Regions from separate parts of the Bacillus sp. V33-4 genome, predicted to be linked through region 1. Evidence: a T-box and tRNA genes for the amino acid it is inferred to sense, from the RefSeq annotation. Region 1 holds a T-box; the other holds one or more tRNA genes.
The links. A T-box is a leader RNA that pairs with one kind of tRNA and senses whether it is charged. The one in region 1 lies ahead of pheS (phenylalanine--tRNA ligase subunit alpha), so its partner is inferred to be a tRNA-Phe.
Positions count from the first base shown of each region.

Region 2: it encodes a tRNA-Phe, which carries the amino acid that the T-box ahead of pheS (phenylalanine--tRNA ligase subunit alpha) is inferred to sense. The anticodon was not compared.

Region 1 covers NZ_PGVC01000047.1:45,519-52,773, reverse strand. The annotation lists gene pheT (phenylalanine--tRNA ligase subunit beta) at 1-2,172, opposite strand, end outside; gene pheS (phenylalanine--tRNA ligase subunit alpha) at 2,187-3,224, opposite strand; T-box leader at 3,275-3,515, opposite strand; gene CVD23_RS17130 (TrmH family RNA methyltransferase) at 3,583-4,338, opposite strand; gene sspI (small acid-soluble spore protein SspI) at 4,496-4,702, shown strand; gene CVD23_RS17120 (M42 family metallopeptidase) at 4,867-5,952, opposite strand; gene CVD23_RS17115 (dUTP diphosphatase) at 6,026-6,517, opposite strand; gene CVD23_RS17110 (sigma-w pathway protein ysdB) at 6,653-7,057, shown strand; gene CVD23_RS17105 (TVP38/TMEM64 family protein) at 7,077-7,255, opposite strand, start outside.
Region 2 covers NZ_PGVC01000012.1:790-8,044, forward strand. The annotation lists tRNA gene CVD23_RS04710 (tRNA-Leu) at 9-97, shown strand; tRNA gene CVD23_RS04715 (tRNA-Arg) at 134-210, shown strand; tRNA gene CVD23_RS04720 (tRNA-Pro) at 221-297, shown strand; tRNA gene CVD23_RS04725 (tRNA-Ala) at 312-387, shown strand; tRNA gene CVD23_RS04730 (tRNA-Met) at 411-487, shown strand; tRNA gene CVD23_RS04735 (tRNA-Ile) at 652-728, shown strand; tRNA gene CVD23_RS04740 (tRNA-Ser) at 745-837, shown strand; tRNA gene CVD23_RS04745 (tRNA-Met) at 1,289-1,362, shown strand; tRNA gene CVD23_RS04750 (tRNA-Asp) at 1,366-1,441, shown strand; tRNA gene CVD23_RS04755 (tRNA-Phe) at 1,589-1,661, shown strand; tRNA gene CVD23_RS04760 (tRNA-Gly) at 1,708-1,781, shown strand; tRNA gene CVD23_RS04765 (tRNA-Ile) at 1,785-1,861, shown strand; tRNA gene CVD23_RS04770 (tRNA-Asn) at 1,952-2,026, shown strand; tRNA gene CVD23_RS04775 (tRNA-Ser) at 2,034-2,124, shown strand; tRNA gene CVD23_RS04780 (tRNA-Glu) at 2,133-2,204, shown strand; gene glgB (1,4-alpha-glucan branching protein GlgB) at 2,756-4,702, shown strand; gene CVD23_RS04790 (glucose-1-phosphate adenylyltransferase) at 4,644-5,789, shown strand; gene CVD23_RS04795 (sugar phosphate nucleotidyltransferase) at 5,858-6,886, shown strand; gene glgA (glycogen synthase GlgA) at 6,883-7,255, shown strand, end outside.

The sequences.
Region 1 (7,255 bases):
ATCAACGACAAGGGCAATGTCTCTGGTAATTGACGGGAAGCGGGGAATGGCCTCATATTGTAAAGGAGCAACTTCTGCTTCCAAAATTGTGTTTAGTGAAAGTTCGCATACATATGTTTCCTTCAAATCCATCGCCTTTTGCACGGCGGGGTGAACCTGGCCGATGAAGCCGACTTTTTCACCTGATAAATAAACTTCTGCCGTGCGCCCCGGATGGAGGCCATATAGCGAAGCCTGGCGAAATTCGACCTGATTCTCAAGGCTCAGCCTTGCAAAAAGCCCCTCTAAAATTCCTTTTATAACATAGAAATCGACTGGCTTCTTTTCGCCCTGCCAAGGATGAGATTGCCATAAACCCGTAATCGCGGCAGCGAGGTGCTCACGCTCTTCCGGGAGCTCTTGCCCTGCTCTGGCAAGAAAGACAGATCCTGTTTCATAAACAGCCACACTGTCAAGCTGGCGGGCAACATTATGTTTTAATACTTCAAGCAGCTGGGGAACTATGCTTAACCGCAGAATGCTTCGCTCCTCACTCATCGGCATTGCCAGCCGAATCGGTTCGCGCTTTTCAAGGGCGTACTGTTCTGCCTTTTCAGCACTTGTTAGCGAATACGTAACTGCCTGGAACAAGCCGGCACCCTCTAAATAACGGCGGACAGCACGTCGTTTCTTTTGATAATCCGTTAGAGCTCCCGGTGTGGAAGCGACGACCGGCAAAGTTGTCGGAAGATTATCATAACCGAATAATCGTCCGGCCTCTTCGATTAAATCTTCTTCGATTGTAATATCCCCGCGCCTCGTCGGAACCGTTACTGTGAACAGATCATTATCCACACTGACTCCAAATTGCAGTCGTTCGAAAATATCTTTAACTTTGTTAACTGTCAAATCTGTGCCAAGCACGCGGTTGATCTTCTCTAGGCTTATTGAAATAACAGCAGGCTCAATATCAAGCTCATCTACCTCTGCAGACCCTTCGAGCACTTCGCCGCCGGCATATTCTGCAAGCAGAGCTGCTGCCCGTTCGGCCGCCGCACGAACCCTGTTTGGATCAACACCCTTTTCAAACCGGGCGCTCGCCTCACTGCGCAATCCGTGATCCTTGGAAGCTTTTCGTACCGTTCGTCCAGCAAAATACGCTGACTCCAATAACACAGTTGTCGTATCGCGACCAACCTCGGAATTTGCTCCACCCATGACCCCGGCAATTGCGACCGGCTCCGTGCCATTTGTGATCACAAGATGGTCTTCCGTTAATTCACGCTTCACATCATCGAGCGTTTCAATGATTTCACCGTTTTTGGCACGCCGTACGACAATTTCTTTTGATCCGAACCGGTCATAATCGAAAGCATGAAGCGGCTGGCCATACTCTAGCAAAATATAGTTCGTGATATCAACGACATTGTTATGCGGGCGAATACCGGCGGCCATCAGCCTGCCCTGCATCCAGAGTGGAGCTGGCCCGATCTTTACAGCCTTGATGACCTTCGCAACGTACAAAGGATTGTCCTCTATTGCTTCAACGGTTATTTTTATATAATCAGCCGCTTTTTCGGCAACCTCCGATACTGCTGTCACAGGAAGGTTTACTCCCCTGCCAAGGATGGCTGCCACTTCATAGGCAACACCAAGCATGCTTAAGCAATCGGAACGGTTTGGTGTTAAGCCAAGCTCCAAGACATGATCATCCCTGCCTAACTCGGCAATTGCATCTGCACCAACTTCTGTATCCTCCGGGAATACAAAAATCCCTTCGGAATATTCCTTGGCAACAAGCTTGCTTTCAATGCCAAGCTCCTGGAGGGAACAAATCATCCCGTTTGATTCTTCTCCGCGCAGCTTCGCCTTTTTGATTTTAAAATTCCCAGGCAGGACGGCGCCTACTTTAGCTACCGCAACCTTCTGCCCTTTACCAACATTAGCGGCACCGCAAATAATTTGCACGGGCTCCTCTTCTCCGATATCTACTAAACATTTGTTCAGCTTATCGGCATTCGGATGCTGTTCGCATTCGAGCACATGCCCGATGACAACGTCACGTATTCCTTCGTTTAAAATGGTAACGCCTTCAACCTCAATCCCGCTTTTAGTAATTTTTTCGGCCAGTTCAACCGGGCTTACGCCTGATAGATCAACGTAATCCTGGAGCCATCTATAAGAAACGAACATTTCGGAATCCTCCTTTATTCATGCACAGAAAATTGTTTTAAGAAACGGTTGTCATTTGTATAGAAATGGCGGATATCGTCAACGCCATATTTTAGCATCGCAATTCTCTCAATCCCCAATCCAAATGCAAAGCCCGTATATTTCTTTGAATCGTAGCCGGCCATTTCGAGAACATTTGGGTGAACCATTCCGGCACCGAGAATTTCGATCCAGCCTGTATCTTTACAAACACCGCAGCCTGTGCCTCCGCAAAATTTGCAGGATATATCCATTTCGACGGATGGTTCTGTAAACGGGAAAAAGCTCGGGCGCAACCGAATTTCGCGGTCTTCGCCAAACATTTTCTTCGCAAATAGATCCAGTGTCCCTTTCAGGTCACTCAAGCGAATGTTTTCATCAACGACAAGTCCTTCAATTTGCATAAATTGATGAGAATGGGTGGCATCATCATTATCACGCCGGTATACTTTTCCGGGACAGATAATTTTAACCGGGCCTTTCCCGTGATTTTTTTCCATCGTCCTTGCTTGTACACCCGATGTGTGAGTACGAAGCAAAATATCATCCGAAATATAGTAGGAATCCTGCATATCCCTTGCCGGATGTCCTTTAGGAAAGTTTAAAGCTTCAAAGTTGTAATAATCCTGCTCGACTTCCGGGCCTTCAGCGACTGCATAACCCATCCCCATAAACAAATCCTCAATTTCCTCAATGATCCTTGTCAACGGATGGTGGTTGCCTACCTTGACGGGGCGGCCTGGCAATGTCACATCGATCGTTTCTGAAGCAAGCTGCTCAACAACAGCTGCTTCTTCCAACAGTTGTTGTTTTGATTCAATCGCAGCTGTAATCGCATCACGCACTTCGTTTGCAAGTGCCCCCATTTTCGGTCGTTCTTCTGCCGATAATTTCCCCATTCCTTTCAACACTTCGGTGATCGGGCCTTTCTTGCCCAAATAAGCAACACGGATGTCGTTCAGTTCTTTCAAACCTGATGCATTGTCCACTTTGTGCAAAGCTTCTGCTTGCAGTTGTTGTAAACGCTCTTGCATGTCGTTTCCTCCTATTCGTTTCATGGAAAAATAAAAAACCTCAATCCCTGAAAAGGGACGAGGTTTTGAATTCGCGGTACCACCCTTGTTAACATGCATGCGAAAAAAACGTGCACATTCACTTCATTGGAATAACGGCTCGCGCCGATGCACCTTTACAATCGGGCGACTGGTCCCGGTGCCAACTTCGGAGGTGAACTTCACTTACATGTCCATAAAAATGCTTCCAGTCTGCGGCATTTTCTTCCTAAATGGTTTATGCAAGCTACTTTTCTCCATCATCGTTTTTCATTTTTACAATTTTGCTGTTTATTATAATATATTATTCTCCCCGTTTCAAACGGTTTTCATAAAAAGTTTACTTTTTCAAATAGTATAGAAGAATTCCTGCTGCAACTGCGACGTTTAATGATTCACTTTTCCCATGGATCGGAATAAATAAATTTTTCGTCGTTTTCTCAAGAAGATCACGATTGACGCCGCTTCCTTCATTTCCTACCAACAACGCAAACGATTCACGAGGAGTCACCTCGGAGAAATTCACACCGTTTTCCAGCGCTGTACCGTAAACCGGTATGTTCTGACCCTGCAATTTGTCCAGCCACTCAAACAGGCTGGCCCTGATAACCGGCAGGTGAAAATGGCTGCCCTGTGCGGAGCGCAGCACCTTTGGATTATACATATCAACACTTCCATCCCCAACGACAACCACATCCAACCCGGCAGCATCGGCTGTCCTGATCATCGTGCCCAAATTCCCGGGATCCTGGACGGCATCGATTAGCAGGAATGTCCTGCCGTTGAAATCAGGCTGTACTGCTTGTTCCTGCTGGCAAACCGCCAGAACTCCTTGTGGAGCCTCTGTATCGGAAATGGCCTTAATAATTTCAGCAGTGACGGTTGTAATCGGTGTTTCACCGTAATTCCATCGGGTCGGAATATCGGTATCTTCACTGACAATCAGCTCGAGCACCCGGCCATCTGATGCCAATGCCTCTTCCACAAGGTGGAAGCCTTCTACAAGGAAAGTTCTTGTTTTATCACGTTCTTTTTTCGTCAGCAGCTTTTTCCACTGCTTCACTTGTGGATTACTTAAAGAGTGAATGTGTTTCAAGACGCTCTCACCTCCGCCCCTGTTAAATAAAGCTCGCTTCGAGTCCGCTTGTCAGCGGTAACTCCGGGTCAATTCCCTAATTATAGCTTATCTCTTGTACATAATAAATCCTAAAGTTGAAAAGATAATAACGATACAATTTGAAAGGAGTGTTAATGTGGATATAAATATACGCCATGCGGTTATTCACAATGTAACCGGTAATTCCCAGGAAGAACTGGAGGATACAATCATTGATGCGATTGAAAGCGGGGAAGAAAAGATGCTCCCCGGCCTCGGCGTCCTCTTTGAGGTCATCTGGAATCATTCTTCTGATCAAGATAAACGCGAAATGCTCCAGGCACTTGAAAGCGGCTTAAAATAATATGACAAAACAGCCTCGTGAAATGGCAAGGCTGTTTTACTTATATAAGCCTCTGACCCTGAGAACTTTTTATTCACTCTTCAAACCAAATCTTATTATCGAAAATAAGTCATTATTCTCTATTGAAAAATCCCCGGCTCATTTAAGCCGGGGTAATGATAGTTCTATGCAAATGTAATTTTATCTACTGTATCTTTGTCCAGCCTTTTGATCACTTCGACTATCAGTCTGACGGCGTTTTCGTAATCATCGCGGTGGAGCACTGCCGCATGCGAGTGAATATAACGTGTTGCAATCGTGATTGCCAGAGATGGTACTCCATTATGGCTGACATGAATGGCACCTGAATCTGTACCGCCGCCTGAAATGGCATCAAATTGGTATGGAATATTCAGTTCGTCAGCTGTGTCGGTCACAAGGTCGCGCAATCCTTTGTGGGAAACCATTGAGGCATCATACAAGATAATTTGCGGGCCTTTCCCCATTTTGCTGAGTGCTTCTTTCTCAGAAACTCCCGGAGTGTCCCCGGCGATACCGACATCGACTGCAAAGCCAACATCCGGTTCAATCGTTTGGGCAGAAGTACGGGCACCGCGCAAGCCAACTTCCTCTTGAACGGTTCCGACGCCATAGACAACGTTCGGATGTTGCTGCCCCTGTAATTGCCTTAAAACATCGATTGCTATCGCACAGCCGATCCGGTTATCCCAGGCTTTCGCCAAAAGCATTTTTTCATTCTTCATGACAGTGAATTCAAAGTACGGGACAGCCATATCACCAGGCTTGACTCCCCATTCCAAAGCTTCATCACGGCTTGATGCTCCGATATCAATAAACATGTCTTTAATTTCGACCGGTTTCTTCCTTGCTTCTGCAGTTAGAATATGAGGTGGTTTAGAGCCGATGATACCGGTAACATCGCCTTTACTTGTCACGATCGTGACACGCTGGGCCAGCATAACCTGTGACCACCAGCCCCCGACAGTCTGAAACCTCAAGAACCCTTTGTCATCAATACTTGTAATCATAAAACCAACTTCATCAAGGTGACCGGCAACCATAATTTTCGGCCCGCCTTCCTGGCCGACTTTCTTGGCAATTAAGCTGCCCAATCCATCACTTGTTAATTCATCAGCAAACGGAGCTATGTATTTTTTCATTACTTCGCGAACTTCTCGTTCGTTTCCGGGAATGCCTCTTGCATCGGTTAAATCTTTTAACATCGTCAAAGTTTCATCCAAATTAGCCATCATATCGACTCCCTTAATATGTAGTTTCCAACTTCATTATACTTGAACCTGTTTTAATTATACAAAAATTCCGTTAATAACCTTGCCGCTGCCTCTCATAGTTTACTTCATTTTTTGCGAAGTACGCCCCTTCAATCTCGTCCCCTGAAAAACCGAGCAGTCCGGCCAACTGGAGATAGTTTTCGAGCAACTGCTGATAATCTTGTAAGCTGCGGTTTTTTTGAAAATGAAGGGCATTTTTATACACCTTTAAAAATTGCTCACTTAATGTGCTTTCAGCTTCAGTGCGCAGTTGGGCCACTTCCATGCTTTCAAAACCGATCTCAATGCCGATTGATAAAATAAAATGGATGCCATCCACATACTCCTCCAGGATGACGTGTTCGGGAGACGGCCCTTTTTTGCTCCAAAATTTAAAGCAGCGCGTTTCGTTGGCTAATTCGCCAATCTCAACGAGGAGAGCAAGCACCTTTTGGTTAAACAGGTCTGTACCATGAAGCTGGTGTTCCGATTCAATGTGATTGTCAAGATTTTTTTGCATTTGAAACAGCTTTTGCCAATTCATAGCTCGTGGTTTCCCTTCCTTCTTATAATTCCCCAAAACGGGTATCCTAAAAAAATTATATCAAAACAAAAAAAGGATGAAACTTTTTTTATGTTCATCCGTAAATAAGAAAAATAATCATGGAGGGGCTTTATGATGATGTGGCTTCTGCGCTTCATATTATTTGCACTCATTATCTTCATTATTTACAGGTCCATTAAGTATTTGTTGAATCCAAAGCGGAAGCTTGAGCTTGCTCACGAGCAGAAACGCTATTTTTTACTGGATGATGCCAATAATGTCCGTAAAAATTTCCTGATCACCTATAAAGGTGTCTTATTCGAAGGTGAAAAATATTTGGGAACGACCGACAATGCTTTTGAGATTGTATCCATTTTCATTTGGCCAAAAAGTACAGCTGCCTTAAAGGGAATGACGCGGGATGATTTTCTTTTTATTGAGGAAGACATTCATGAGATTTATCCAAACAGCCAGATCGATTGGAAAAGCCCCATAAAGGAATTTTTGAAAAAAAGCCAGTCCCCTGGCGAAACGATTTAATATTTTTTAAAAACAACGTTCACTCCGGACGTTGTTTTTTTACAGCGATATTGAAAAATTCCTTCCACTTAATCACCGTTACTTTTTCCCGCAAAATATAGACGAGAATCGCAAGCGAAAAGAGAATGATCGCAACCAGCACCGGAGTAAAACGGCTGATGAATTCACCAAAAATAGTATAAAACAATGCGAGCGGTA
Region 2 (7,255 bases), on a different contig from region 1:
TTAAATTAGCCGGGGTGGCGGAACTGGCAGACGCACAGGACTTAAAATCCTGCGGTAGGTGACTACCGTACCGGTTCGATTCCGGTCCTCGGCACCAAAGTTTTTTGCGATAGCAAAATAACTTTCAATATATGCGCCCGTAGCTCAATTGGATAGAGCGTCTGACTACGGATCAGAAGGTTATGGGTTCGACTCCTGTCGGGCGCGCCATATTATATCTCGGGAAGTAGCTCAGCTTGGTAGAGCACTTGGTTTGGGACCAAGGGGTCGCAGGTTCGAATCCTGTCTTCCCGACCAGTAAAAACGCGTATGGGGCCTTAGCTCAGCTGGGAGAGCGCCTGCTTTGCACGCAGGAGGTCAGCGGTTCGATCCCGCTAGGCTCCACCATTGATTATTATTGTTTTAAATTTGGCGGTGTAGCTCAGCTGGCTAGAGCGTACGGTTCATACCCGTGAGGTCGGGGGTTCGATCCCCTCCGCCGCTACCAAATAAATAAATGATTATGGACCTTTAGCTCAGCTGGTTAGAGCAACGAGCAAAGCATCCATGAATCAAGCTGCGATTTGTACCCATCGAGCCGCTGCTTGAATGAACATACTGAGATGGGGACAGACGGTTTTTGACTACAATCTTTATTAAAATACTCAACATGGACCTTTAGCTCAGCTGGTTAGAGCAGACGGCTCATAACCGTCCGGTCGTAGGTTCGAGTCCTACAAGGTCCACCATTAATACTTATTATTCGGAGGAATACCCAAGTCTGGCTGAAGGGATCGGTCTTGAAAACCGACAGGCGGGTCATACCGCGCGGGGGTTCGAATCCCTCTTCCTCCTCCATATTTTATTTAATAATTTCTATTGTCGCGGGGTGGAGCAACGAGCGTTACTTCACAGAATAAACTGCGAGTTGTACCGATCGAGCCGCAGCTTGGTTTAGCATCCTGAGATCGGGACAGTCCTAATGCTATCAAAGTGCATAGGGAAAACTTAATAATTTCTATTGTCGCGGGGTGGAGCAACGAGCGTTACTTCACAGAATAAACTGCGAGTTGTACCGATCGAGCCACAGCTTGGTTTAGCATCCTGAGATCGGGACAGTCCTAATGCAATCAAAGTGCATAGGGAAAACTTAATAATTTCTATTGTCGCGGGGTGGAGCAACGAGCGTTACTTCACAGAATAAACTGCGAGTTGTACCGATCGAGCTGCAGCTTGGTTTAGCATCCTGAGATCGGGACAGTCCTAATGCTATCAAAGTGCATAGGGAAAACTTTATAATTTCTATTGTCGCGGGGTGGAGCAGTCCGGTAGCTCGTCGGGCTCATAACCCGAAGGTCGCAGGTTCAAATCCTGCCCCCGCAATCTGGTCCCGTGGTGTAGCGGTTAACATGCCTGCCTGTCACGCAGGAGATCGCCGGTTCGATCCCGGTCGGGACCGCCATTTTTTTTTTAATTGGCTCAGTAGCTCAGTCGGTAGAGCAGATTGCTCACATCGATGAAAAGCTTCTGCGGCAATCTGCGAGAAAGATCGTGAGATCTTTTGAGCAAAGGACTTACTGAATTAAAGTTTAGGGAATATTTGAATTATGGCTCAGTAGCTCAGTCGGTAGAGCAAAGGACTGAAAATCCTTGTGTCGGCGGTTCGATTCCGTCCTGAGCCACCTTTATTGTCTGTGGATATGTATAGAAAACTTCTATAAATATGATGCGGGTGTAGTTTAATGGTAAAACTTCAGCCTTCCAAGCTGATATCGTGGGTTCGATTCCCATCACCCGCTCCAAATGGGCCTATAGCTCAGCTGGTTAGAGCGCACGCCTGATAAGCGTGAGGTCGATGGTTCGAGTCCATTTAGGCCCACCATTCGTATAAAATTCAGCTCGGGAGAATAGCTTGGTTGTTCTTCTAGACTAGCGATAAAAAATATCTTAATAATCCGCAGTATCTTAATATTCCGCAGTAGCTCAGTGGTAGAGCATTCGGCTGTTAACCGAACGGTCGCAGGTTCGAATCCTGCCTGCGGAGCCATCTATATGGGGAAGTACTCAAGAGGCTGAAGAGGCGCCCCTGCTAAGGGTGTAGGTCGCGTAAGCGGCGCGAGGGTTCAAATCCCTCCTTCTCCGCCATAATAAACGGCCCCTTGGTCAAGCGGTTAAGACACCGCCCTTTCACGGCGGTAACACGGGTTCGAATCCCGTAGGGGTCATCTATCAAAAAAGCTGTTGACAATGTGTCAGCAGCTTTTTTGATTTGGGTTTGCCATGTAAATTGAATTCAATCCTGGTTCTAGTTGCTAACAGTAAAATGGCTTTGGCTTAATTCCCTGAATTTCCGCTTAAATGATATCGGGCCTGTCAAGCAGATTGGTTATTCCCATGTATCCTCTCATTTCTAATCCATTTGTGTTTCTATTATACAAAGCTCGGCATCAATAATGGTGCCGGGCTTTTTTACATTTGTCTGACGAAATAAGATCATGGGCTGGAGTCATCGAATGAACGAGAAGACTATAACAACGAGACTCCTGTCTGTCCTATTAAAACAACGACTAATAAAATCCTATATTACTAAACTGCTTTTTCGTAACTGCTTGCTGATAATATTGTCGAAACCCCAGTTATTTACATATTTCTATTCAAATTTTATCGAAAAACAGTGTTTATTGTCATAAAATTAAAAAAACTTTTACAAGGATATTCGAAACTCAAATCGAATAATAGATAAAAGTCATGAAATATTTTTGGAGCGGGGAGAAGGATTGTTTTGAATTCATTATTGCCTACGGATTATCAGCTGCATTTGTTTCATGAAGGTACGTTTTATGAAAGCTACCGTTTATTTGGTGCCCATCTATTTGAGGAAAATGAGAGGCAGTTTACCCGATTTTGTGTATGGGCTCCATCTGCTGCCATTGTCAGACTAGTCGGTGATTTCAACAATTGGAATGGAGAAGGGTATACCTTTCATAGAGTGAATAATGAAGGTGTTTGGATGCTGATGGTCGATAGAAATCTGGAGGGTGCCCTATATAAGTATGAAATTATCAATCATAACGGTGAACGGCTGCTAAAATCAGACCCATTCGGCTATTATTCCGAGCTTCGCCCACGAACTGCCTCAATTGTATATTCTCTTAACGGTTACCAATGGAACGACCATAATTGGCGAACTCGCAAAGAGAAAAAGCCGATCTATGCTGAGCCGGCAGCGATATACGAAGTGCATGCAGGCTCCTGGAAAAGGAAAGAGGATGGAAGTTTTCTTACTTACAGGGAGTTGGCTGAGCAACTAATTCCGTATGTCCTGGAGCATGGTTTTACGCAGATTGAGCTGTTGCCATTAGTTGAGCATCCGTTCGACGACTCATGGGGCTATCAGGGTACTGGCTATTATTCCGTTACAAGCCGTTACGGCACACCGCAAGACCTGATGTTTTTCATTGATCAGTGCCATCAAAATGGGATAGGTGTAATACTTGACTGGGTTCCCGGGCATTTTTGCAAGGATGATCATGGACTGTTTCGCTTTGATGGGAGCTATTTGTTTGAGTACCAAAATAGCCATGACCGGGAAAATCATGAATGGGGAACGGCCAATTTTGATCTCGGAAAGCCGGAAGTACAAAGTTTTTTGATCTCCAATGCATTGTTTTGGATGGAATATTTCCATGTGGACGGGTTTCGTGTTGATGCAGTGGCGAACATCATCTATTGGCCTAATTCAGATGGCTGCCATTCCAATCCATACGGGCTCGAATTTTTAAAAAAATTGAATAAGGCTATCTTTGAGCAAGACGAGAACATGTTGATGATCGCAGAGGATTCAACGGACTGGCCACAGGTGACCAGCCCTGTGCATTATGGCGGGCTGGGCTTCAATTATAAGTGGAATATGGGTTGGATGAATGACATTTTGACCTATATGGAAGCTCCCTCCTCTCAAAGAGCAAAACACCACAGCAAAGTAACATTTTCACTGTTATATGCATTTAATGAAAATTTTGTTTTGCCATTCTCCCACGATGAAGTGGTGCATGGCAAGAAATCGCTGCTGGATAAAATGCCGGGAGATTATTGGCAAAAATTTGCGCAACTGCGTCTTTTGCTTGGATTTATGTTTGCCCACCCAGGGAAAAAACTGCTGTTTATGGGCACCGAGCTTGGTCAGTTTGCAGAATGGAAGTTTAGAGAACAGCTTGATTGGCATTTGCTTGAGTATGACATGCACAAAAAATTAAATGACTATGTTAAAGAATTACTTAAGCTTTATAAGCGTTCCAAACCATTGTACGAACTCGATCACCTGGGTGAAGGTTTTGAATGGATTGACGTGGATAATGGGCAGCAGTCAATCTTTTCTTTTATGCGTAAGGGGGCAAAAGAGGGCGAGTTTTTTATCATCATTGGTAATTTTACAGAAAAAACATATCTGGATTATAAAATTGGTGTTCCTGCGGCAGGACAGTACCGCGAAATATTTAACAGTGACCAGCTCGCATTTGGCGGGGCAGGTTTTGTGAACAAGCGGGTTGTAAAAGCGGAAGAAAGCAGCTTTCACGGAAGGCCTTATTCTGTGAAATTAACGGTATCGCCATTTGGGTTAACCATATTAAGACCTGTGAAAAAGCGGAAGGAGATGAACAGCAATGGTGAAGAAAAAGTGCGTCGCAATGCTACTAGCAGGAGGAAAGGGAAGCAGGCTTAGTACATTGACGAAGAGCCTGGCGAAGCCGGCCGTTCCATTTGGCGGCAAATATAGAATCATTGATTTTACGTTGAGCAACTGCACAAATTCCGGGATTGATACTGTCGGTGTCCTCACTCAATATCAACCTCTTGTTTTAAACTCCTATATTGGCATCGGCAGTGCCTGGGACCTGGACCGAAAAGATGGAGGGGTCACAGTTTTACCCCCATATAGCGAGTCCTCTGAAGTGAAATGGTATACAGGAACAGCGAGTGCCATTTACCAAAATTTAAATTATTTAGTTCAGTACGACCCTGAATATGTACTAATCCTCTCCGGAGATCACATTTATAAAATGGATTACGAACAAATGCTGCAATACCACGTTGAAAAAGGGGCAGATGTGACCATTTCCGTCATCGAAGTTCCCTGGGCTGAAGCGAGTCGATTCGGGATTATGAATACGAGCGACGACATGAAAATAACCCAATTTGACGAAAAACCGCAAATGCCAAAAAGCAATCTTGCCTCAATGGGAATTTATATTTTCAACTGGAGCGTTTTAAAAGAGTATTTGGAAATGGATGACCGTAACCCGGAATCCTCACATGATTTTGGCAAGGATGTCATTCCACTCCTTCTTGATGAGAAAAAGAAAATGTATGCCTATCCATTTAAAGGTTACTGGAAAGATGTTGGGACAGTAAAAAGCCTCTGGGAAGCAAACATGGATATGCTGGATGAAGAATGTCAACTTAACCTGTTTGATTATTCGTGGCGAATCTACTCAATCAACCCGAACCATCCTCCACAATATATTTCAGCGGAAGCGGATATTACTGAATCGCTCGTCAACGAAGGCTGCACCATTGAAGGGGATATTAGAAAATCTGTTTTATTCCAGGGTGTTACCGTTGAAAAAGGGGCGGTTGTCAAAGAAACGGTCGTGATGCCGGATGCTGTCATCGGAAAAAACACTTATATCGAAAAAGCGATCGTTCCTTCCAATATCCGTGTTCCTGACGGCACGGTGATCCGCCCTGTCGATGAATCGGAAGAAGTGGTACTCGTGACCGATGAACTGCTGAAAGGTATTTTCTCATAATGTTATCCAGACAAACAGTAAACATTAGTCTGAAACGCTGACAAATAATAAATCGGGAGGGACAAAAGTTGAAAAAGCGACTACTGGGTGTTATTGATGCAACGACCTATCATGAAGATTTAGAAGAATTGATTATTCATCGTTCTCTTGCAGCAGTTCCGATCGCCGGGCGATATCGACTAATTGACTTTGTATTATCAAATATGGTGAATTCAGAAATTGAGAGCGTTGCGATTTTTCCAAAATTCCAATACCGCTCCTTAATGGACCATTTAGGTTCCGGGCGAAACTGGGACCTCAATCGAAAGCGGGATGGACTGTTCTTTTTTCCATCGCCAAATTTAGATGGGCCGCAGCAGGGAATTGGATCGTTTACCCACTTTGCGGCAAACCTCGATTATTTTTACCGAAGTACACAGGATTATGCCGTGATTGCGAACTGTTACACCGTGTTAAATATGGATTTCAGGCCAGTCCTTGATTGGCATCTTGCATCCGGATGTGATATTACAGAGATTCGCCAGAAGGGAAAATCGCTAGAAATGTATCTGGTGAAAAAATCCCTGTTGATTGAATTAATTGAGACAAGAGAAAATACGGGCTATACCTGCATGCGGGATGTTGTGGCCGATATTGGCCATTCATATAGGCTCTGCACCTATAATTATACCGGATTCACCTTTATGATCGACTCAATTAACACTTATTTCAATGCGAGCATGAGCATTCTTCAACCAACGATTTGGCAGCAGCTATTTTTGAAGGATCAGCCAATTTATACAAAAGTAAAAGATGAACCGCCAACCCGCTATTTAGCAGGAGCGAGAGTCAAAAATGCGATGATTGCGAACGGCTGTATCCTTGATGGGTATGTGGAAAACAGCATTATTTCAAGGGGAGTAAAGATCGGCAAAAACTCGGTGATTCGAAACAGTATCATTATGCAAAAATGCCAAATTGCCGAAAACTGTGTGCTAGATTCAGTTATTTTGGATAAGGATGTAAAGATAGAGCCGAATACTGTTATGAAGGCTTCCAGCCGCCATCCGTATGTGATTCGAAAAGGAACCGTACAGGGAGCGTTGATGAATTCGTGAAGCTACTATTTGCTGTATCGGAGTGTATGCCGTTCATTAAATCCGGCGGGTTGGCGGATGTTGCAGGATCATTGCCAAGAGAATTGAAAAAACTCGGAACGGATATCCGTGTCATCATGCCAAAATACGGGAGCCTCCCGGAAGAGTACCGGAAGCGTTTAAAAAAGATTTGTGAACTCAATGTACAGGTCGGCTGGCGCAACCAGTATTGCGGGATTGAAGAGCTTGTATTTGAAGGGGTAACCTATTATTTTGTCGACAATGAGTATTATTTTAAGCGCGATCGCCTGTACGGATATTTTGATGACGGTGAACGATTTGCTTACTTTAACCGGGCTGTGCTAGAAAGCTTGTCCTGCCTCGATTTTT